3 regions of the Methylocystis sp. Uni0008 genome follow, and region 1 is predicted to be linked to each of the others. Evidence: riboswitches for the same ligand, from Rfam matches in the RefSeq annotation. Region 1 holds a riboswitch; each other region holds the start of a gene.
What was found. Region 1 has a riboswitch for fluoride ahead of AC0X69_RS22130 (DHA2 family efflux MFS transporter permease subunit). Riboswitches for the same ligand answer to the same signal wherever they lie in the genome.

Region 1 (7,922 bases):
AGGCCTCTTCAGCCGTAGGACGAATCGCAAGAAGCGTGCGCAGCTCCGCATGAATTCCGTAGAAATCACGTTTGCTGATTCGCTCGACCTGACCATTGACCCCATTTCGTGGCTTTTGCTGAGCTCATCCAGGATGACGGGCGCGAGGGGCACGAAGGTGCGCGCAGGCCACTAATAGAAATTAAGCCGAGCGGAGAGCTCGTCACATTGCCGCCCCTGCGAAATTGGACATGCGCGCCATTGGACTGGGAACATTCACCTGGTCTACCCCTGAAAAGTGATCCTCCTCATAGGCTCAAAAGCCTTACTTCTCGGAGGATAAATCGGTCCGCCCATCCGTTGATTTTCCTAAGAGGAAGAGCTTACTCGCCTAATTGATCAGTCTACGACTTTTGCCCAGCTTGCCGTCGATTTCCCGCCGTTTGAACGGTCTCATCGGTTTTTCTCGTGCTGGTCCTTTAGGATGATTTTCCCCGGCACTACTGCATCTCTAGGAAGAAGAATCCCGTATGCCGCTCCCACGAGGAGAGTCTTAAATGTCAGCCAAGGACTTCAAGATACGCAGCATTCTCTATCCAACCGATTTTACCTCCGGAAGCATAGTTTCGTTTTGTCACGCCTTGCGCATCGCCGTCGCCAACAGGAGTTCGCTACATCTGCTGCATGTCGAAGTTCCCGGCAGACGTCGCGACGATGCGCATTTTCCGCGGGTTCGCGAGTTAGCCGCTGAATGGAAAATGGCTCCATCGGGAGTTCAGTCGGATGAATTCGAGAAGCTTACGGGCGTATCGACGAAAAAGACTGTCTTGATATCTTCCGACGCAGCCGACGGCATATCGTCATACGCCGGCGAGCATAGCTGCGATCTGCTGGTGATGACGACGCATGGCAAATCAGGGCTTCGTCGCTTATTCGGCGGCTCTGTGAGCGAGGCGGCGGCGCGATCGACGCGTGCGCCTACCTTGTTTCTGCGCGAGAGCCATAGCGGTTTTGTGCATCGAAACACCGGAGAGGCGTCACTCACGCGCATCTTGCTGCCGGTAGACGGAAGAACCCCTGTCAGCCGCGCTTTGGAGCTGTCAACACATTTGGCGCGGTCTCTCGGGAGCGAACCACAAATCACCTCTTTGCACGTTGGGCGAGAGCGCCCGACTCAGGATGCGAATTATCCCAATCTCAAGATCCGTGACGGTGAGGTCGTCGAGACGATAGTTGCTTGTGCGGGAGAAATGCGCGCTGACTTGATCGTTATGCAGACCGATGGTCACGATAGCGCTTTGGACTCGATCATCGGGAGCACAACCGAGCGCGTCATACACGAAGCGCCTTGTCCCGTATTGGCGATTCCGAGAAACTCCCTAGATGACGTGAACCGAGAGCGCCTGTTTGGAAGATAGCGGCGACTCTTGAACTCGCGCCGGGCGCTTTCCTTTAAGATGCGCCGCGCCGGCCGTTTCGCTGTTGAGTTCTAGGAGGGCGTCGTGGAAAGCGCGCGTAAACTCTGGATCTCGCTCGTTGCCCTGTTGGCGCTTTCCTTCGCCGTGCTTTTGCTCATTGGCCGTGAAATCAGCGTCAAGGCGCCGCCATTGCCGGAGCGCGTTGTTACGGAAAGCGGCCGAACGGTCTATACAATCGACGACATCCAGCGCGGCCGGCAGGTATGGCAGTCGATCGGCGGCATGCAACTCGGCTCCGTCTGGGGCCATGGCGGCTACGTCGCGCCGGACTGGACCGCCGACTGGCAGCACCGAGAGCTCGTCGCCATCCTGGACGCCTGGGCTCGCCGCGAGTTCGCGGCCGGCCGCTACGCTGATCTCAGCGAGGAGCAGCAGAGTTCTCTGCGGGGACGGCTGCGCCCGATGATGAGGCGAAACACGTTCGATCCGACAACTGGGGCAATCACTGTTTCTGACGAGCGCGCTCAGGCGATCGTCCTCGTCTCGAGCCACTATGAGAGCCTGTTCGGCGACGATCCGCGCAGTGCGGAACTTCGCGAGAACTACGCAATGAAGAACGGCACTGTCGCCGACGCCGCTAATCGGCGGGCGCTAGGCGCCTTCTTCTGGTGGACCGCTTGGGCCGCGACCACGGATCGGCCGGGAAGCCGCGTCACCTACACCAACAACTGGCCGAGCGAGCCGCTGGTCGACAACCGCCCGCCTGCAACCACCTTCATCTGGTCTGCGTTCAACCCTCCAGATTCCGTCGGTTCGTTTTGCGTGATTCATAGGAGGTCGGCGATTTGGAGGGCCGACCATGGAGGGGAGCTGGAAGTCCGATCTCGAACGGTGGCTGGCGCCTTTTATTAGCGCTCTTCGACACAAGACGCGGGCGCGGATGTGCCCGGCTTATGTCGCGGGGTTGATCGGCGCAGGGGATCGCAAGAGCATGCAGCCGATGGCGGCGCGCGACGGCGGCGTCGGATACGATCAGCTTCATCACTTCATCGCCAGCGGCGTATGGGACGCCGCGCCGCTGGAGAAGGCGCTGCTCGCCGAAGCCGATAGGATGGTCGGCGGCGCCGACGCGTGGTTGATCGTCGACGATACGGCGTTGCCGAAAAAAGGCGCGCACTCGGTCGGCGTTGCGCCGCAATACGCCTCGTCCCTTGGAAAGACCGCCAATTGCCAGTCATTGGTGTCGCTCACTTTGGCGTCGCGCGAGGTTCCGGTGATGGTGGGCCTGCGGCTCTTCCTGCCCGAAAGCTGGGCAAGCGATCCCGAGCGCATGGTGCAAGCGCGCGAGGCTGCATCCTTGCTGATTCAGGTTACGGCTCCAGCGGGCCTTTCCGTCAGGCGCTGAGCGCGCGTGGTCTGCTGTGGGCGGTGGGGCTGTCGCGACGCCAGAACGTCTACCCGGCTGACGTCGCCTTGGTTTTCCCTGTCGCAAAAGCAGGGAAGCGCCGCAAATACCATATCCCTGATCAACCGCCGGTCTCGGCTGAAGCGGCGTTGGCCAACGTCAAATGGCAAAAGGTCAGTTGGCGGCGGGGCACGAAAGGCCGGCTGACATGTCTCTTCGCTGCACGTCGTGTTCGCGTTGCGGATGGGCATAAACACCGCATGCGCGACAATCGTATGCAGTGCACGCCGGGCGACGAGGTCTGGCTCGTTGGCGAACGCCGGTCGACCGGCGAACAAAAATACTATGTGTCGAACTTGCCGGGCGATGTGAGCCTGAAAAAGCTCGCTGCGACAATCAAGGCCCGGTGGGTTTGTGAACAGGCGCATCAGCAGCTCAAGGAGGAACTCGGCCTCGATCACTTCGAAGGTCGGTCCTGGACCGGGTTGCATCGACACGCCTTAATGACAATGATCGCCTACGCCTTCCTCCAGTCTCGCCGCCTCAAAGCTGCGGGGCGGAAAAAAAAGAGTCGGGGGACCGCCGCCACAACCGAGCATGCCGGCCATTCGTCAGGCCATTCTCGACCTCTTCGCCCGGCATGTCCGTATTGTGAGAGACTCATCGACAAAGCCCTCGAACATAAACTGCCAAAGTAGTGCTAGGAATACGATCCAGAACGACTTGCCGACCATGAAATAGCAGATGACGATGGCGGGGACGAAGATGACTGAGGCTGATACTAATAGCAAACAGCCACGTTACCATTTTGCCAAGCCTCTGTATCAACCCGCCAATTTTGAATCCAACAACAGGCACGCAATTAGCCGATGAAGACGGCAAAGATGCAGCTTGCGTGATCGGTGAGCAATTTTCTGTCTTTCGCCAAGGATGGCGTCCCGTCTGATGTTCTTCCTGCTACTTTCACCATTGACAGGCTTAGGTCCGATTCAGTTATCCTTGTCCCGGCGATAGAGTTCGCGCTCAACCGCCTGCGGCTGATGACCCCTGCTCTACATTGTGTCGGACTCCGTCGTTGCTCTAGTCGACAACCGCGGTTGATGTCGCGTAATACCGCCCAGTAGCGATTATAGAACGGAGCGAGGGTGGCGATCATGGATAGGCCGGCCCGAATGATAGGCTGGCGATTCCTGCTGCTGAATGGCGCGGCGGGGACGGCGAATGTCGTCATGCTCTCGAACGTTCCGGGCTACACGGTGCTCGCGCCCTATGCCGCCGGCAGTCTGCAGGGCGTGACGCCGAGCTTCGGCACCTGGGCGACCACCGACCACATGGTGGGAATCGCGCTCGGGCTGCCATTGTCGCGGTGGTTCTCCGGACGCTTTGGCGACTATCGCGTGCTGGTCGGCGCGCTCATTTTCTACGCCATCTTCTCGGTGATGTGCGCGGCGAGCGAAACGATCTGGTTTTTCGCGCCGATGCGCTTTCTCCTTGGTCTTGCCGGCGGCGTCGCCCTTCCGCTCGCTCAATCGGTGACGCTTGCGCAATATCCGGATGACCGACGCACGCTCGGCGTCGGCTTCTGGGGCGTCATGAGCATGGCGCCCTTCACCATCGGCGTGTTCATGGGCGGCTTCTGGGCGGAATATTTCGACTGGCGCTGGCTGTTTTATTCCAACGTCCTGGTCGTATTGCCGGTGGCGGCGATCATTTCGGCGCTGTTCTACAGACGCGGCTTTCAGCGCCGCATGACGCGCTTCGATACGATCGGCTTCATTTTGCTCGCCACGGTCCTGCTCGGCGTGCAGACGATCCTCAACATGGGAAATGATTTCGACTGGTTCGCGGAGCCTCTCCTCGGATGGTTGCTGCTCGTCGTGCTGCTGGCCCTGCCGATGTTCGTCTTTTGGGAGTTCGGAGAGCGGCGGCCCGCGCTAGACCTGCGTCTGTTTCTGCATCGCAACTTCGCCATCGCGACATTCTGTTCGATCGTCGGCTTTCTGGTGATTCAGGGCCTGCTCTCGGTGTTCATCGTGCAACTGCAGGTGCTGCTCGGCTACACCTCCTCGCTTGCCGGCATGGTCTATCTGATCATGATCTTTCTGGCGATGGCGGCCGCGGCCGTGGTGCATGAAATCACGAGGAACGTCGACGCGCGACTGATCGTGTTCCTCAACTTCGTCGGTCTGGCGGTGACCTTTGTCTGGCTCGGCCAATACGACAAGAACGCCTATTTCGACGACGTGAAGACGCCGATGTTCTTTTTCGGTTTCTCGCTCGCCATGTTCTTTGCGCCGCTTGCGACGCTCGCCATGACCGGGCTCGCCGGCGAGCGACTGATCCGCGCTGCGGAAGAACTCGCCATGCTGCGCACCGTGGCCGGCGCCCTGGGCATCTCGCTGCTCGGCGTTCTCTTCTTCCGCCGAACGCCGTTCCATCAGCTCGATCTCGCCGATCATTTCGGCGGACGGCGCTTCGCCTCGCTCGATCTGCTCGCCTCGTTTCTGGATCGCATGCAGGCGATGGGCATGTCGCCCACCGCCGCGCAGAGCCGCGCGGCGCAGCTCATTCGACAGCAGGCGGCGATCCTGGCGCTCAACGACGTCTTTCTGTTCGGCGCGATGGCTTTCGTCCTGCTCTCGGGAGTCGTCTGGCTCGCCTATCCAAGCTACGCGTCCAAGAAGCGCAAACAGTCGCTCTCGCGGCTTTCGGCCGAGGAGCTGATGGAGCAGCCCTGAGAGACCGTTTGAGAATGATTGCGACGGAGATAGGGGCGTGATTCTCATGTCCGACGTGTGGGGGAGTCATGTCGGAAATCGACCGGCGGCCGTCGCTACGATTCCGTTGTCAGGTCGGACATTCTTATACCGCTGTCGGGAGCCATCTTGGCTTGAGATATCCAATTTCGAATCGGAAAAGCCATTAAACTTGAGAATATCGACCTTTAATATTCTCACGTTTAATGGCTTTCCTTCGCGGCTTGAGCTTCGAGACGAGCTGTCTCGCATAGGCGCTCGAATGCACTTCGCCCTCGCAGGGTCGTCTCATCTCGAACCGCGTTGACGATGGCGGGATTGGCGATCGCTTGCGAGATGCCAGCCAAAAGCGCCGGGCGGAACGAGATAGGAAGAGCCGCAACAGCCGCATGATTGATCCTGCGTTTGATTGGCCGCGCAAGATTGTCGAATTCGGGAAAGATCGTGCCGAGCGCCCATCCGGCTGCAGGTTCACGGCCATTAGCGCCGCATGGCCGCCACGTATGCACGAGCAGCGCGCGCATGAGCGCGATCGGCGAATAATCGAACGAGTTATCGCCACGAAGGAAGCGCTCGACGATTGCCTCGCCGGCAACAGCTTCTTTCCACACATCAGCGAAGGGGCTCGTGTCCTGCAATGTTTCGCCAGTATCGGGGCGCTCGCTCGTATCCGATAAAGGCGCGCCGCAAGCGGGGCAGGTGATGCGCCAGGCTTTTCGCCAATGCTTCGGGACCGCGCCGGACGCTCCGTCTCGCGCGTGCCGGTCTGCGCAGGGTCGGCAAATCTGCGGCGCTCTGTTGCGGCAAATTAATTCGGCGGAACCTGCTGGCGTTTCAATGAACGTCATCTCGATCAGCGCGATCGGATCGCATCGGAGTTTTTCAGATAATCGCGCGACCTGCGCTAACCCCAGCCGATAGTCGAGAAGCGAGAGATTGCGTGTGCCGGGCATCAGCCATTTGGCGAAAAACGGCTTGGACACCCCATAGTAGGCCGCGTGCCTCGCCAACCACGACGAGAGCAGCTCGTCGTCGACCGGCCTCAGCACCACTGGCAACGGCCTATGAGCGTCGTCCTCGTCGTCGATCATTGGAAAGCCGCCTCGTCCTCCCCCACGGGTTTGTAGCGTTCCAGCGCTTCGTCGGTGATCCGTTCGGCGCCAGTTTCGATGGCTTCGATCGCCACGTCATTCAGCATGCGGAATATCCGTGCGCTGACTCCACCGCTGACCAAGAGAATGCGCCGCAAGCCTTTCACCGTCAGGACGCTAGGTTCTTTCAGTGGCAGGTTTCGCACGATGGCGAGAATGAGCTGCTCGAACTCTTTGTCAGCTATCCATCGCGGTAAGGAGATGGAGTCGAAGCGTCGCGCCAATTGAACGTCGCCATTGATCGCCTGGCGTGCTTCCATGATCCCAAAACAAACCAGAGACAGTTTCAGTTCATTGCTCAAATAGCGAAGCGTGTTGAAAACGACGCGCTGGTCACGCCAGGAGGCGGCGAGAACGTTGTGGATCTCGTCCAAAACCAACACCTGGACCCCGAGGTCATCCAGCAGACGGACCGTGGTCCTTTCGAGTTCGACGATTGTAGCGCGTGCGTTCAGGGGCGCGCCGAGCACCGCGAGAATTTGCGCGAAGAGCCGGCGTTCGTTTGGTCGCCCCGCCAGTTCGACAACCACCACTTTCGCCTTTGGTCCGTGTGGCTTTTCGCGGGCGCTGAGCACGTAGTCGTCTTTGAACTTTTCCACCAGCATGGATTTGCCCATGCCGCTGTCGCCAAAAACAGCCAAAGACGGCATCCGCGTTGTCCGCGGATGTTTGAGCAGCGCGTTCAGATGTCCAAGTATTTCAAGCGCTTTCGGATAAGCGATCCATCGCTTCGAACGGATAAAATAAATGCGTTCGTCAATGCCCTCGGCCAAAACGGCGCCGGCGTCATCCGTCAGATGGTCGGGTGTTCCGGTCACGTTGCCGCTCCACGAGTTCCAACACAGTTGGTATGCGCGAGTCGATGCCGCTCATCGAGCCGAAATCCACGCCATCCCCATTTTTTGTTTTGATCGGCGCCCGTCGTGCGGCGGCGGTCTTAGCGATGGCTTCGTCGATCAGTTTGCGTTGCGTCAGCGCGGTCTTGGTGATCTGCTCGTCGTTCCGCTCCCTACGGCCTTTCCCACCCAGCGCTTTCCGACCTTGTTTCCACTCCCGCAGGCTGATGACAGGGAAGCCAAGAGGTCGCGCGCGGGCTTCTAAAAAGCGCCCATCGGGGTGTTGAACGAATATTCGGGAAACGTCCCGCGGATCGAATTTGACGAGAAGCTCGTCTTTCGCGCGTCCGACCAGGCCAGAGAGCGCATTCGACCAA
Region 2 (7,922 bases), on a different replicon from region 1:
CGATCGCCATCGTCACGGACATCACCGCCGGCAGCGCGACCGGAATCGACGCGATCAGCAGCACCAGCACATATTGGGCGATGGACCCGACGCGGTCCCAATTCCATTCATCCGGCGCGATGACTTCGCGGTAAAGCTGTGCGCCGATCAGGACGAGCGCCAGCAAAAACGCGAGCAACAGGAGAAAGTCGCCGACCTGGGTCACGGCGCGCTGCGAATGCGACACGGCGCCGGCGGCGCCGACGAGCTTCGCGGTGCGGCCGAAAAACGTGCGGTCGCCGGTCGCCGTGACCACGCCTGTCATCGCGCCTTGTTTGGCGATCGCCCCGGAATAGGCGTCATCGCCGATCTTCTTCGACACGGGCAGCGATTCGCCGGTGAGCGCCGCCTGGTCGCAGCTCAGATAATCGCCTTCGATCAGCAAGAGATCCGCCGGGATAATCTGACCTGCGGCGACGCTGACGACATCGCCCGGCGCGAGTTCGGCCGCGGGAATCGTGCTCCACTCCCCCTCGCGCAACACGCGGGCGCGGGGCGCGAGGTTCTTCTTCAGAGCCGCGAGCGCGTTCGCCGCCTTGTTGTCCTGCCAGAATCCGACGACGGCGTTGTAGATGAGAAGACCGGTGACGACCGCGAAGTCCGGCCAGTCGCGGCGAAGGGCGGAGATGATCGCCGCCGCTTCGATGAGAAAGGGCAAGGGCCCCCAGAAATAAGCGAGCAGACGGCGCCACTTGCTTTCGGTCTTGTCCTCGATCGCATTGGGGCCATACTCGGCGAGGCGTCGCTTCGCTTCGGCGGCGGTCAGGCCGCTTTCGCTCGTCTTCAGCGATTCGAGTCGCTGCGCGATTTTCACCTGCGTCGGATCTAAGGAGAGCGTCAGCGAAGATTGGCTCACCGGCGGTTTAGCGCTGACGTCCGGCATGCTTGCTCTCCCTATCAGATAAATCAATATCCGGGCCGGATGTTACGGCGTCATCCGAGCCTCGCCAATAGAGGGCGCGAAAAAGGCAAGCGCGGGTCGAAATTGACCTCGCGCGGTCTATTCTGCGGCTGTGCAGGCGACGCCGTCATCCGATGCGCCGAGCGCATTGTCCTTGACGATCTTGTCGGCTCGCGCCTTCGCTTCTGCGAGATCCTTGTCATAGACGTCGGTGAGGTATTCATTGGTCGTCGTCTTGACGATCGAGCGATTGGGAGATTGCAGCGGGCCCGATACGTCGATCGAGGCGTCCGTCGACAGGCCAGGCCGCAGAGGCTGCTGCTCGAGTTCGTCGGCGCGCAAGGCGATACGCACCGGAATGCGCTGAACGATTCGAATGAAGTTGCCGGTGGCGTTGTCGGGCGGAAGCGTCGCGAAGACGGCGCCAGAGCCCGGAACGAGTCCCGCCACTTCGCCGTGATAGATCTGGTTCGATCCATAGAGATCGACCTTGATGATCGCCGGCTGTCCGGGACGGACCCGCGCCATTCTGTTTTCCCAGAGATTCGCTTCGACCCAGAGGTGATCGAGCGGCACGATGTTGAGAATCGAATCGCCTGGGCGCACCCGATCGCCGACTTGCACGCGGCGCTTCGCGACGTAGCCGGTCGCCGGCGCCCGGATATTCTGGCGCACGTATTCGATATAGGCGTCGGTGTATCTCGCCTTGGCGGCCTCGATGTCCGGATGATTCAGGCGCGTGACGCCGACCACCCGCGCCTCGATCGCCTGATATTCCGACTGCGCCTCGCGCAGATCGGCTTCCTGCGCGGCGAGCTGATCCTCGGCGTTCTGCAACACCTGTCGGGACGAGGCGCCGGTCGCCGCCGCCTGCCTGTATCTTGCGAGGTCATGACGCGTCCTATCCCGGACGGCGGCGCGCGAGATGACCTTCTGGCAGACCTGGCGGCGCTGCGCGTAGAGCGCGCCCACGGCCCGGACGGCGCGACCCAGTTCGGCTTCGGCCTGCGCGAGCGCCGCTCTCGCGCGTTGGCCATCGAGGCGAACGAGCACGTCGCCCTTCTTCACCTGCTGCGTTTCCTCGGCGAGAACGGCGGCGACCACGCCGGTCGCGTCAGCCTTGACCGGAATGATGTTGCCTGTGACGAAGGCGTTGTCGGTCGTCACCCAGTCGCGCTCATGGAAATACCATCGCGAGAGGGCGATCAGCGCGCCGACCAAGACCGCCGCAATGACGATCTTGAGCAGAAACTCTCTGCGGGAGCGGATGCTCTTTCGGGAAAGCGCCATCGATCGTTTCGCGTTCTTCTATGGCCGCTCAGCCGCCGCCAAGCGACTGAATCACGTCGACGGCGGGCGTCAGCGGATCGTTTTCAGGCGCGGGTTTGGGCGCCGCCGGCGGCGGACCGCCGGCATAACCGCCGCCGAGGGCCTGGTAAAGGTCGACGGCGGCGACGAGCCTGTCGCCTTCCAGCGCGCGCTGTCCAAAGCCGGCTTCGAGAAGATCGGTCCGCTCCGCGAGGATTTCGCGGCGATCTTTCAAACCGTCGCGCAGTCGCGACTGCGCGAGATCAAATTGCGCGCGCGCTGCGCGCAGCAAACGGTTCTGCGCCTCATATTCTGCGCCCGCGCGCTTGAGATTGGCGACGGCGTCGGCGACCTGCTGGGCGGCCTGCAGCAGCGTCTCGTTATAGGAGTCGACCGCCTGATCATAGTCGGCCCGCTGAAACTCCAGATTTCCGCTGAGCCGGCCCCCCTGAAAAATCGGGAGGCGCAGGGTGGGGGACACCGCGTAGCCGATCGCCGAAGGCGTGAACAGATACCCTGCGAGCTTGCTGATTTTCGTCGAGGTCACCGAACCCTCGAAACCGCCGGTGATCGCGAGATCGATCGAGGGAAGAAAAAGCGTCTTGGCGACGTGAACGCGCGCGGCCGCCGCTTCGGCGCGGCGCATCGCCGAGACGAGATCCGGCCGATGCGCGAGGAGTTCGATCGGGAGGCTGCGTGGCAGTGGCGGCGCGGCCGGCGTCGGGGCTCGTCGCGCTGTGTAAAGATCCTGCGCCGCGTCGGGACCTTCGCCCATGAGACGGGCGAGCGCATCCTTCTGCAGCGTCAGAAACGCCTGAACAGCGGCTTCGCGGCGGACGGCGTTCTCGTATTCGGCGCGGGCGATCTGCACCCCATCGAGCGAGTCGAGCCCGGCGCGATAGCGGGCGTCCGCAAGCGAAACCAGGTCGCGGCGCATGCGCGTCAAAGCTTTCGCGACCTCGAGCTGGCGCGCCGCGGCGTAGCCGCGAAGATAGGCGCGCGCGACCGAAGCGGTCAGCAGCAGCCGCGCCTGCTCCAGTTCGGCCTCCTGGGCGGCGGACTCGCCGATCGCGGCGTCCAGAATCGCGCGGTTCTTCTCCCAGAAATCCAGCTCATAGGTCAGGACGAGCGGATTGATGAAGGCCATGGTCTTCTGCAATCCGCCTTGCGCCGGATTGTAGGAGGCGACGACGCCATGCAGCGGATTGCGCGACTGCCGCATGCCGAAGGTCGCCTGAACCTCGGGCAGAAGCCGCGCGCCGGCGACCTGCACGAGCGCGTCGGCTGCGCGCAGCGAGTCTTCGGCTTTTCTGAGGCTCTGATTGTCGTGCAGCGCCTTGTCGATGACGGCGTCGAGTTCGGCGCTGCAGAAGGCGCGCCACCATTCCTCATGCGGCCAGCTGGTTTCGTCTGCGGGCTTGAGACCGGATCTCGCGAGCGTGCGCTCCATGGCCGGCGGGCCGAGAAATTGCGCGCGCTCCAGTTGCGCGGTCGGCGCGCAGCCGGCGACGAGAAGCGCGATTGGAGCCACGCAGAACAACAGGCGGCGGCGTGTCCAGAGCCGAATCGCGCCCATGCGCACGGCGGTGGGGAGCCTTCGGCCAGGGCGCAGGCCGGCTGGCGCACGACGGGCTGCTGGCGCTTCTCGCAAGAGCACACTCCTACACCGCGCCAGCGATCGAAGAGCGTGGCGGCCAGTTCGTAGGAGTCATCAGCCATTCGGCGGTTATCGGGGGAACCCCATCCCCATCGGTTAAATTTTAGTTGACGACCGAGCTATAGGTCAATGAGTCCAGCGGCGACGGCCTCGCTATCCCCAGAGCTCCGGCGCGGGCGGCATGAGCGTCGAGCCCTCGTAGGACAGGCGAGGATTACGGTCGCGGGCGAGAAGCAGCGGCCCGTCGAGATCGACGTAGGCGGCCGTCTGCCCCACCAGGACGGCCGGCGCCATGGCAAGCGACGTTCCCACCATGCAGCCCGCCATTACAGAGAAGCCCAATTCCTGCGCCGCGCGCGCAAGCGCCAGCGCTTCGGTGAGGCCCCCGGTCTTGTCGAGCTTGACGTTGATTGCGTCGTAACGGCCTTTCAGCGGCGGGAGGGAGGCGCGGTCATGCACGCTCTCGTCGGCGCAGATCGGCACAGGGCGCGCTACGGACGCGAGGGCCTCGTCGCGACCCGCCGGCAGAGGCTGCTCGACGAGCGCGACGCCGAAATCGGCGCAGACGGCGAGCCGGCGGACGAGGCTTTCCGCGTCCCATGATTCATTGGCGTCGACGATGAGAGTCGAATCTGGCGCGCCGGCGCGGACCGCACCGAGGCGCGCCTCATCGCCCTCTCCGGCGAGCTTGATTTTCAACAATGGCCGGCCCGCGGCTTTCTCCGCCGCGGCGCGCATCTCGTCCGGCGCGCCGACCGAGAGAGTGTAGGCCGTCACGAGCGGCGCGAGCGTCCCAAAACCGGCCGCGATGTGGGCCGGGACGCCTGAAAGCTTGGCCTCGAGGTCCCACAGCGCGCAATCGACGGCGTTGCGGGCGGCCCCGGCCGGCATCAGGCGCTGCAAAGCGTCTCGATCGGCCCCGGCTTCGAGAGCGTCGCGCGCGCTTTCAATTGCCGCGACGACGCTGTCGACGCTTTCGCCGTAGCGGGCGTAAGGCACGCATTCGCCCCTCCCGACGCCGTCCCCCTCGGTCAAAGTCGCCGTCACGACGACGGCTTCGGTCTTGGCGCCGCGGGAAATCACGAAGCGGCCGGCGATCGGATAAGTCTCTACGGCGACTGATAAATTTCGCTTCACATGTCTCTCCGGCGCTCTTAGCGCGCGCCGCGCGCTTGGCGCGCCGATGTGCGCCGGCGCGCTTGCTGACGCCAATTCACGAAGTTATGACGGTTTTGCAAGCGGCGCGCGCCTCTCGGCGTCGGCGGCGCGCCATAATCGGCGGATAGGATGACGCCATCGATGTGCCGATTGTTGACGCCAGCGCGGAGCGATGCCCGATGACCGTCGTCGCGATGCAGCGTCCGCCGAAAGTCACGCGCCAGCCGGTTGCGGATGGCGTGCGCCTGGCGCTGTCCGGCGACTGGGTTCTCGTGGCCTCGCAGCGACTCGAGGAAGAGGGCCGTCGCATCGACGAAGAGGCGCGTCGCGACCGAATGGTCGTCCTGGATCTCTCCCAGGTCTCGCAACTCGACACGGCCGGCGCCTGGCTGATCAATCGCGCGCGCCATGAACTCGCGCGGCGCGACGTCGCCGTGGCGCTCGAACATGTGCGCCCCGAATATCTGACCCTGCTCGAAGAAACGCATTATCGCGCCTTCGTTGAGCCCTCGCGGCCGCGGTTGAACATCATCTTCGCTCTGCTTGCGGACCTCGGCGAGTCGATGGTGGACGCGCTTCACGAATTTTATCGCGGCGTCAGCTTTCTCGGCGAATTCGTCTCGTCGATGATCTATGTGGCCGCCAACCCGCAGCGGTTCAGGCTGACCTCGCTCGTCGCACAAATCGAACTTGTCGGCTTTCGCAGCGTCCCGATCATCGTGCTGATCAACGTGCTGGTCGGCGGCATCGTCGCGCAGCAGGGCATCTTTCAATTGCTCAAGTTCGGCGCGTCCAGCTACTCGGTGAGCCTGATCGGCATTCTTGTCTTGCGCGAACTCGGCGTGCTGCTCACCTCGATCATGATCGCCGGCCGATCAGGTTCAGCGATCACCGCAGAACTCGGCTCGATGAAAATGCGCGAGGAGATCGACGCGCTGATGGTGATGGGACTTTCCCCCACCGAGGTGCTCATCGCGCCGCGCGTGCTTGGTCTCGTCATCTCCTTGCCGATTCTGACCTTCATCGCGGATATGGCGGCGCTCTTCGGCGGCATGATCGTGTCCTGGTGGTACGGCGGGATCAGCCCCGTGGCGTTCGCGTCATTGCTCAAAGAGGCGATCGCGCTGCATACTTTTCTCGTCGGCATCATCAAGGCGCCTTTTATGGCGCTGGTGATCGGCCTCATCGCGTCGATGGACGGGCTCGCGACGCAGGGCTCCGCCGAGTCGCTCGGCCGTCAGGTCACGTCCTCCGTCGTCAAATCCATCTTCATGGTCATTGTGATGGATGGTTTGTTCGCCATATTTTTTGCGTCGATCGACTATTGAGCGCGCGATGACCAGCACCTCGACTCACGCAAACGGCGCCGCGCAACGCCCTAACCGCGACGTCATCATCAGCGTGCGCGACCTCGTCGTCGGTTTTGGCGACAAAAACATCATGAAGGGGCTCAATCTCGACGTTTATCGCGGCGAGGTGCTCGGCTTCGTCGGCGGATCGGGGCAGGGAAAATCGGTGCTGACCCGCGCGATTCTAGGGCTCGTCCCGACGCGGGGCGGCTCCATTCGGGTTTTTGGGCAGGATCGTGACGCGCTGGCGCCGCACGAGCGGCGCGCTCTGGAGCAACGATGGGGCGTGCTGTTTCAGAACGGCGCGCTGTTTTCGGGGCTGACCGTCAAGCAGAACATCCAGATGCCGATGCGCGAAACGCGCGAGCTTTCTCAACGGTTTATGGACGAGCTGGCTATGCTCAAGCTTGAGCTTGTAGGCCTAGGCCCCGACGCGGCGGACAAATTTCCGTCAGAATTGTCGGGCGGCATGGTGAAGCGCGCGGCCCTGGCGCGCGCCCTGGCGCTTGATCCCGAGCTTGTGTTCCTCGACGAGCCGACATCGGGGCTCGATCCGATCAGCGCCGCAGATTTTGACGAGCTGATCGGCACGCTCCAGCAGACCCTCGGGCTGACCGTTTTCATGGTGACGCATGATCTCGACAGCCTGTATTCGATCTGCGACAGGGTGGCGGCGCTCGCTGAAGGTCGGGTCATCGCCGCAGGGCCGCTGGAAACTTTGCTCGCATCCGATCACCCGTGGCTGAAAGCCTATTTCCACGGCGTGCGCGGCGGCCGACTGACGGCGGCGCGCGTTGAGCAGAAGGACGAACAATGGAAACCCGCGCCAACTACGCCCTGATCGGCGCTTTCACGCTGGCGGTCGCCTTCGCCGCCTTTCTCTTCGTCTACTGGTTTTCCGGGCCAAGCCAGCTTGGACGTCAGGAAACCTACCAGATTGTCTTCAGCGGCGCGGTCTCGGGGCTGACCCGCGGCTCCTCGGTGCTGTTCAACGGCGTGAAAGTCGGCGAGGTCACGCATCTTGGCATTTCCGAGCAGGATCCGAGCAAGGTCGACGTGCTGGTCAGGATCGACAGCAGAACGCCGGTCAAAGCCGACACGCGCGCACGCCTCGAGACGCGCGGCTTCACGGGCGTTTCAGACCTCCTGCTTGTCGGCGGCACGCCTGGCGCGCCGCCTCTGACCGCGCAAGACGGCCAGAAATACCCGCAAATTCAGGCCGAGCGCTCCGAAATCCAGAATTTGATCGGCAATGTTCAGAACCTGTCGACGAAGGCCGCCGAACTCCTCACGAAACTCGACAAGCTCATCGACGACAACGGTCCTTCGATCACGGCGACGCTGAAAAACGCTGAAACGGTCAGCAAGACTCTCGCCGACAACTCCGCTTCGATCGCGACCTTCATCCGCGACGCGTCCGACGTCGCTCAGTCGTTGAAACCGGTGGCGGCGCGGCTCGACAAGGTGCTGGCGGCCGGCGAGAAGACGATCAAGGCCATCGACCCGAGGC
Region 3 (7,922 bases), on a different replicon from region 1:
TGCTGTCGGTGTTCATCGTGCAGCTGCAGGTGCTGCTCGGCTACACGTCTTCGCTCGCCGGCATGGTCTATCTGACCATGATTTTTCTGGCGATGGCCGCCGCCGCCGTTGTGCATGAGATCACGAGAAACGTCGATGCGCGACTCATCATTTTCCTCAATTTCATCGGCCTCGCGGTGACCTTTGTGTGGCTCGGCCACTACGACAAGAGCGCCTCTTTCGATAGTGTCACGACGCCGATGTTCTTCTTCGGCTTCTCTCTTGCGATGTTCTTTGCGCCGCTCGCGACGCTCGCCATGACCGGACTCGCCGGCGAACGACTGATCCGCGCGGCGGAGGAGCTCGCGATGTTGCGCACGGTGTTCGGCGCCATGGGCATCACGCTGCTCGGCATGCTCGTCTTCCGCCGCACGCCCTTCCATCAGCTCGACCTCGCCGATCATTTCGGCGGACGCCGCTTCGCCTCGCTCGACCTGCTCGCCTCGTTCCTCGAGCGTATGCAGGCGATGGGCATGTCGCCGAATGCCGCGCGCAGCCGGGCAGCGCAGCTCATCCGCCAGCAGGCCGGGATCCTGGCGCTCAACGACGCCTTTCTGTTCGGCGCGATGACGTTCATCGTGCTGGCGGGCGTCGTCTGGCTCGCCTACCCCAGCTACGCGTCCAAGAAGCGCACCCAGACGCTCGCCCGGCTTACGGCCGAGGAGCTGATGGAGCAGCCGTAAGGATGCTCGAAATTGCGGCATGAGAAAAAGCAAATTCACGACTGGCAGGAACAACGCATTCCGCTACGATGCGGAGATCATCAGGCAAAGCGCATGGATGGGTCAGCTCTTCTTGCTCGGTTCAACTTTTTCCATCGGGAAACGGACATTGTTTCCCATGCTGCCAATTCCATTCCGTCCCAGGCGCTGCTCGCTACAAGCCAGATGAAGGAGGATTCGCTTTGGGCTTTACTTCAAACGTCGCCGGAGGGTCTGGAACAAACTGAAGCGGAAATGAGACTTGTTGCGGAAGGCCCAAACCTCATTGCCCAAGACGGCCCACCGAGTCTTGCACAGGAGTTGTGGGGACGGGCAAAGAATCCGCTGAACGCGTTGCTGCTGGCTCTCGCCGCGATTTCTTACTTCCTCGGAGATCTCGGCGCCGCGGCCGTTATCCTGGTCATTGTCGCGATTGCCATCGCCATGGCTTTTATTCAAGAGCACCGCTCCAATGCCGCCGCCGTCAAGCTTCGCGCGCTGGTGAAAACCACCGCCAGCGTCAAACGGCGAGGCGACCCGTCGGTTACGACGCAAGATAGCTCTAATGGTTTTTGTGAAATTCCGATCGAGCAACTTGTTCCAGGCGATATCGTACGACTGTCGGCAGGCGACATGATCCCCGGCGACTTGCGGCTCATTGCCGCCAAGGACTTGTTTATCGACCAGTCCGCATTAACCGGCGAGGCCATGCCGTTCGAAAAATCGGCGCAACCTGCCGAAGAGAGCGTCGACAACGCCTTTGAGGCGCGTAACCTCTGCTTCATGGGTAGTAGCGTTGTAAGCGGATTCGCCACGGGCGTAATCGTGCAGACGGGCGCAAAAACCTATTTCGGCCAGCTGGCCAAGCGGATTGCCGAGGGACGAACTCCCACGAGCTTCGACAGAGGCATCAATCGCTTCATTTGGCTGATGATCCGCTTCATGTTGGTGTTGGCGCCGAGCGTATTCCTGATCAACGGGCTGACCAAGGACGACTGGTTGGAGGCGCTACTTTTCGCGCTTGCGGTTGCGGTGGGACTGACGCCCGAATTACTGCCCATGATCGTCACCGTGAATCTCGCCAACGGCGCAATCGCGATGTCGAAAAAGCGTGTCATCGTAAAGCGACTCAATGCGATCCAGAACTTTGGGGCGATGGATGTCCTCTGTGTCGACAAGACCGGCACGCTCACCCAAAATCGAATCGCTCTCAGTCTGCATCTAGATATGCGAGGCGACGACAGCGAGCGGGTGTTGGAATTCGCCTATCTGAACAGTCATTTTCAATCCGGCTTGAAAAGCCAGCTCGATGTCGCGGTGCTCCAGCATGTCGAACTCGATCACAAGCTTCTGTTGCAGCGCCATTATAAGAATATTGATGAAATTCCCTTTGATTTTGTTCGTAGACGCCTCTCCGTGGTGCTTTCTCGCGACGACCGCGGCTGGATGTTTGCGCGCCAAGAATTCACACGCCTGCTTAGAAGGCTCTATCGTCTTCGATCGCCCGGATCCGGCAATCATGTGCTGATTTGCAAGGGTGCGGTCGAGGAAGTCCTCTCGATCTGCAAATATTATGAAATTGACGGCAAGGTAGTAACCTTGAGTGCGGGCCGGCGGGCGGATGCGCTGGCGAAGTCCAGGGCGCTCAACGAAGACGGGCTCCGGGTCGTCGCCGTCGCCTATAAGGAGATCGCCCGTCCAAAAGCAAGCTACTCGATCGAGGATGAAACTGTACTCACGCTTCTGGGCTTTGTCGCCTTTCTCGATCCGCCAAAGGAAAGCGTCGACGCCGCAATAACAGCGCTCAATCAGGCGGGAGTCGCAGTGAAAATTGTCACGGGCGACAATGAGATCGTTACGCGCAAGATTTGCCGTGAAGTCGGTCTAGAAGTAGATCATATCGCTCTTGGCCCCGACATTGATGAACTCAGTGACACGGCTTTGGCCGATTTAGCCGAGACGGTCACCGTCTTCGCCAAGGTGTCGCCAGAGCAAAAGGCGCGCATTGTCGGCGCGCTGCATTCCAAAGGCCATGTGGTCGGCTTCCTTGGCGACGGGATCAACGACAGTCTCGCGCTCAAGGCCGCTGACGTTGGCGTCTCCGTCGATACCGCCGTGGACATCGCCAAAGAGTCGGCGGATATCATCCTCTTGGAAAAGAGCCTGTTGGTGCTTCAACAAGGCGTGTTGGAAGGCCGGAAGGTTTTTGGAAATATCGTCAAATACGTCAAGATGGGCGCGAGTTCGAACTTCGGCAGCATGTTCAGCGTTCTCGGCGCAAGCCTGTTCCTTCCGTTCTTGCCCATGCTGCCGATTCAGGTTCTCGCGAACAACCTCCTTTACGATTTCTCGCAAACGGCGGTCCCGACGGACAATGTCGACGAGGATTATCTCGCGGTCCCGCGGAAATGGGACATCGATAATATTTTCAAGTTCATGGTGTTTATCGGGCCAGTCAGTTCGATCTTCGACTACACGACATTTTTTGTCATGCTCAATCTGTTCGATGGTTGGAACCATCCCTCATTGTTTCAAACGGGTTGGTTTGTGGAATCCTTGCTGAGTCAAACCCTCATCATTCATGTTATCCGCACAGCAAAAATTCCTTTCATCGAAAGTCGCGCGAGCCCCGCGCTCATCGCCACTTCGGCGATTATTTGCGGGGTCGGCGCCATCCTGCCGTTTACCCCAATGGGGGAAGCATTAAAGTTCACACCGTTGCCTCCGTTGTATTGGCTCATCCTGGCGGCTACGCTGCTCGCCTATGGCGTGATCACCTATTTTGTGAAAACATGGTTTGTGCGCCGGTGGGGAATCTGAGGAGCATGAAGAGATACTCGCAAGCACGAAACTCGTCGAACCGCCTTGTGGGCCCTGCTTCGAGATCAGTTTAGCCGTCAGTTGTCGCAGGGAACTTCGCAAAAAAGTTCCTATTCGGAAGCGCCTTGTCTGGCACCTCGAACATGGAGCGCGGAAGGCCGTAAAGGTCGTTATAATAGGCGTCGAGGCGTTTGTTGATCTGGCGATCGTAATCCGGGTGGACAAACAATGTTTTTCCGCGCGTAAAGCGCTGCGCTTCGCCATCGCGTACAACGAGTTGGCCATCCTTGAAGACATAGGCTGCGTTGCGGAACATCGCCGCTTTGTCCCTTTGCGGCTTATAGACCGCGATATCGGCGACCGCGCCGGTTCCGAGTTCTCCGCGATCCTTGAACCCGTAAAGCTTGCGCGGCGCGGCACGCGTCATGGTAGCGATTTCGTATAAGGTGTATTCCCGCGTGATTGAGGGCAAACTGGTCATCTCCAACACCTCCGCCGGTAAGCGCGACATCCACTGCGTGCGTTTGTCGGCGCTCATCAACAAGGCGAAAACTTCCGGATAGGTCGTGAATGGCGCGCCGTTTGGATGATCCGTCGTGAAGAACACACGCATCGGATCGTCGGTCAGCAAGAATAGTTCTAGCCCCGCGGCCCATTGCACGGCGTTGAAAAAATCGGAGACGCGATAGGAATAGGGCACCACGCCCAGGCCATTGCTGTCCCCGTCAAAAATCACGCCTTTCTTCGGACGACCGCCGGGCAGGCTGTTCAACTGTTTCATGACATCGGTCGAGATCGTCACCGTGTCGGCAAACATCACCTGGCCGACGTCCATGGTGACATTCTTATTGGCGTTGATCTTCTCGGCGAATCGGGCGGCTGCGGACGAGAAACCATTCTTTCCTTCCTTGCCATAGGAATAGAATTGCGCGTGCGCGAGATGCAGCGGCAAGCCCTGCGCCGCGTCGATGGTTGCAAGCGCGGTTTCGACGTTTCCTGCAAGGCCGAGATTGCTCATGTGCAAATGCAGAGGGTGAGGTATCCCTGTCGCGGCCACCGCGCGTTGCAAGCGCGTAAAAATATCGCGCGCAGAGACCCCATATTCCGGCACCTTGTCGTCTAGTGAGAAGGTGCGAAGATTTTGCTTGCAGGCGCAGACGCCGCCGGGATTTGCACATTTGATGCCAATCGCTCGGGTCGATTCCAGCGTCGCGCCGATGTAATCGACGATTGCAGTCTCGCCTTCTCGATCACGAAGGGCGCTCAACAGGAAGTCATCGTTGCCGAGAACGGCCAGAAAGCCCTTATCGATAATCGGGATGTCGGCGAGCTCGAGATGGGCGTGCAAAGCGTGATGGGGAAGGATCGCAGGTTCAATGACCGTGGTGTATCCTAACTGGGCGTAAAGGCGACCCGTCTCGAAAGCCGTCCAGCCGACGTCGGAAAGCGGCGTTCCCTTGGGTCGCGGACGATGCGCGCGGTGCGACTCCGGCATCAAGAGGCGCGCCGTATTCACGCCTCCGCCGGCGATATGTGAATGGATATCGATCGCGCCAGCCATGACGACTTGCCCGGAGACGTCATATTCCTGGTCCGCCTTGCAGTCTTGTGGCGGCGCGATGATGTTGCCGTCCTCAAACCAGAGGTCGCCCATAGCATCGGTTCCGTTGACCGGATCAATGACATAGCCGCCACGGAGACGTGTCAACATAACGCTTCCTCCCATAGCTGAGCGCTTGCTTTGCCATTATGCCGCCAACGCTAAGAAGGTGCGGAGCTTTGCCTTCACTGACGGCGACAACTAACCAATTCGACCGCCATAAGGCTCGCTCGCTACCTCTATATAGTCCAGATGCAAAGTGTGCCCCGCTTCGATTAAGACAGCATAGAGTCCACCGAGCGCGCCAGATGCTGCTATCGGAAATTATTGACGGCCTAGCGCGTCATCGTTTAAGTCTTGGTGCTGGGGATGGAGTCCCCCCCCCCCCCCGACAAACCGCCAAAAGGCTGATGACTCCTACGAACTGGCGCCGCGAGCATTCGTGAGCGCAGAGAGTAGGAGTCATGTCGTGAATCAAGATCTCGCAATTTTTGTCGTTCCATTCGCCCTGGTCCTTGGTTGTGGCCTGTTGGCGTTAGGTGGCCTCTATTTCATTAACATTCGCTTCGTCACGAGCACGGCTAAGGCGATAGCGGCCCTGGCCGGGGGCGCCATCGTCATAGGTGTTTTGGAAATCATTTTGGCTGGAAGCGCCGTCTCATTCTTTAAGGCTCAACAGGTTCAGACGTCCGCTTGTGAGTTGGAAGGGGAGTCGGCGCACCCCGAAGCGCGACGCGGCGCTGATCCCTCGATCATTCACAACGCAATCACCGCTTGCATGGAAGCGGCGGGATATGAATGGGACGGCGGCCACAGGCACTGTAAAGACGCACCAGTAGCGACAAACCCATTCTGCTATGCGCCGACGGGTCCATTCGACCGGACGATCACAACAATCCAGATGAGCTTTGAATAGCTCCTGTTGATTTTGAGCTCCATCCTATGCGCGATTTTAATAAGATCTCGGGCGGTGTTGGTTTTCTTGCGAGGCAAGAGCGAGAGTCGCAGTCTCTAGTTACGCGAATGCGGCGAACGAGTCTGGCTTCGGATGCGCGGGTTTGAGAGCGCGGGTTCAGTCAAGGGAGCTGCTATTTGATGCGAACGGCGACTTGAACACAGCAGCTTTCCCGAGTTCCGACTCGACTTCCAAAAGGCGATTGTATTTGGCTACGCGTTCGCTACGGCAGGCAGAGCCAGTCTTGATCTGGCCGCCGCCCATCGCCACGGCAAAATCAGCAAGAAATGTGTCCTCCGTTTCGCCGGAGCGATGCGAAATGACATAGTTCCATCCGGCCTCGCGGCATAGCGCAATTGCTTGCATCGTCTCGCTGAGCGTTCCGATTTGATTCAGTTTGATCAACACGGCGTTGGCTGTTTTCTCTGCGATGCCGCGACGAATGAAAGCGGGATTGGTCACGAAAATGTCGTCGCCGACGACTTGGATTCGATGACCTTGCGCCGCGGTCTGGCGCGCAAAGCCGGACCAGTCGTTTTCATCTAATCCATCTTCGATTGAAACGATGGGGAAAGCCTCAACCCAGCCCTGATAAAGCGCGATCATTTCGTCGCTGGTTTTGCGTCCCTGGCCAGACTTTGCAAGGTCGTACCCATTGCTCGTCCAAAATGAACTTGCAGCGGGATCGAGTGCGAGGGCAATGTCGCGTCCTGGCTCGTAGCCTGCTGCGCAAATTGCTTCGACAATTATCTCGCACGCCTGTTCGTTGCTTTCGAGGTTTGGGGCAAATCCGCCTTCATCGCCAACCGAGGTTGCGTAGCCCTTTTTTTTCAGAATCCTCGCCAATGCGTGAAAGGTTTCAGTCCCGTAGCGCAGCGCCTCCGCAAAGGTTGAGGCCCCGACCGGCATCACCATGAACTCCTGAAAATCTACCGAATTGTCGGCGTGCTTGCCGCCATTAATGATGTTCATCATGGGAACCGGCAGGCGCGTTGCTCCTGGGCCACCTAGATAAGCATAAAGCGGCAGCCGGGAGGCGAGAGCTGCAGCCCTGGCGACGGCCATCGAAACGCCGAGTATCGCGTTTGCTCCGAGTTTGGCTTTGTTCGGAGTTCCATCGAGCGCCAGCAACAAGGCGTCAATTTCAGCTTGGCGGGTGGGATCTTGACCCTTGAGCGCCGGAGCGATCACCTCATGCACGTTCTCAATGGCTTTGCGAACGCCCTTACCGCCGAAACGAGATTCCCCGTCTCGTAGCTCCACCGCTTCGTGCTCGCCCGTGGACGCGCCTGAAGGCACGGAGGCGGTCGCGACTACCCCGTCATCCAGAGATAATTGCACCCGGATCGTAGGATTACCTCGGGAGTCGAGGATTTCGAGCGCGCGAACCGATTCGATTCTAGACATGATTCCTTCCCTCTCAACGTCAGCTTATTTCGCGACTTTTGCTACGCGCGGATCGCGCGTCGCGATTATCTGCAGGAAACCCGCCAAGCATCAACGCCACGTTTCAGCTGGTAACTGAGGCGATTAAACTGGTGGGACAGGGCTTAGCTCCTCATTTGCCCGTGCGCTTGGATAGCGCGTGGTCGACCGTTCCAGAACTGGAAGCGCCAGCTTTCGCGTCAAAGATTGAGGTCATCACGCTCGAAACATAGGTCGACGAGCGCAAGCCGCAATTAGGATCGCCGCTGATCACTTCTCGGCAGTTGCTAAGAACGGACTTCGGAGTCATCCAACGCTTCCTCGACCTCGGCTTCGTGTGCTGGTGTGTGCAATTCGGCCTCGTCTTTTGGCAACAAATGAC

Region 2: linked by a shared signal. The riboswitch ahead of AC0X69_RS12750 (efflux transporter outer membrane subunit) and the one ahead of AC0X69_RS22130 (DHA2 family efflux MFS transporter permease subunit) in region 1 are both predicted to bind fluoride.
Region 3: linked by a shared signal. The riboswitch ahead of AC0X69_RS01020 (hypothetical protein) and the one ahead of AC0X69_RS22130 (DHA2 family efflux MFS transporter permease subunit) in region 1 are both predicted to bind fluoride.

Annotation. Positions count from the first base shown of each region.
Region 1 is NZ_JBXEJH010000003.1:68,693-76,614, forward strand. It holds gene AC0X69_RS22115 (universal stress protein) at 537-1,397, shown strand; gene AC0X69_RS22120 (hypothetical protein) at 1,542-2,309, shown strand; partial or broken gene AC0X69_RS22125 (IS701 family transposase) at 2,269-3,500, shown strand; fluoride riboswitch at 3,800-3,859, shown strand; gene AC0X69_RS22130 (DHA2 family efflux MFS transporter permease subunit) at 3,975-5,540, shown strand; partial or broken gene AC0X69_RS22135 (chemotaxis protein CheB) at 5,585-5,674, shown strand; gene AC0X69_RS22140 (TniQ family protein) at 5,762-6,649, opposite strand; gene AC0X69_RS22145 (TniB family NTP-binding protein) at 6,646-7,527, opposite strand; gene AC0X69_RS23470 (transposase) at 7,496-7,922, opposite strand, start outside.
Region 2 is NZ_CM166370.1:2,556,272-2,564,193, forward strand. It holds gene AC0X69_RS12740 (plasma-membrane proton-efflux P-type ATPase) at 1-922, opposite strand, end outside; gene AC0X69_RS12745 (HlyD family secretion protein) at 1,040-2,230, opposite strand; gene AC0X69_RS12750 (efflux transporter outer membrane subunit) at 2,259-3,899, opposite strand; fluoride riboswitch at 3,944-4,005, opposite strand; gene dgcA (N-acetyl-D-Glu racemase DgcA) at 4,059-5,042, opposite strand; gene AC0X69_RS12760 (MlaE family lipid ABC transporter permease subunit) at 5,243-6,391, shown strand; gene AC0X69_RS12765 (ABC transporter ATP-binding protein) at 6,399-7,253, shown strand; gene AC0X69_RS12770 (MlaD family protein) at 7,226-7,922, shown strand, end outside.
Region 3 is NZ_CM166370.1:207,764-215,685, reverse strand. It holds gene AC0X69_RS01035 (MFS transporter) at 1-722, shown strand, start outside; gene AC0X69_RS01030 (HAD-IC family P-type ATPase) at 735-3,560, shown strand; gene AC0X69_RS01025 (formylmethanofuran dehydrogenase subunit A) at 3,631-5,271, opposite strand; fluoride riboswitch at 5,517-5,587, shown strand; gene AC0X69_RS01020 (hypothetical protein) at 5,630-6,076, shown strand; gene eno (phosphopyruvate hydratase) at 6,233-7,522, opposite strand; gene AC0X69_RS01010 (cation:proton antiporter) at 7,828-7,922, opposite strand, start outside.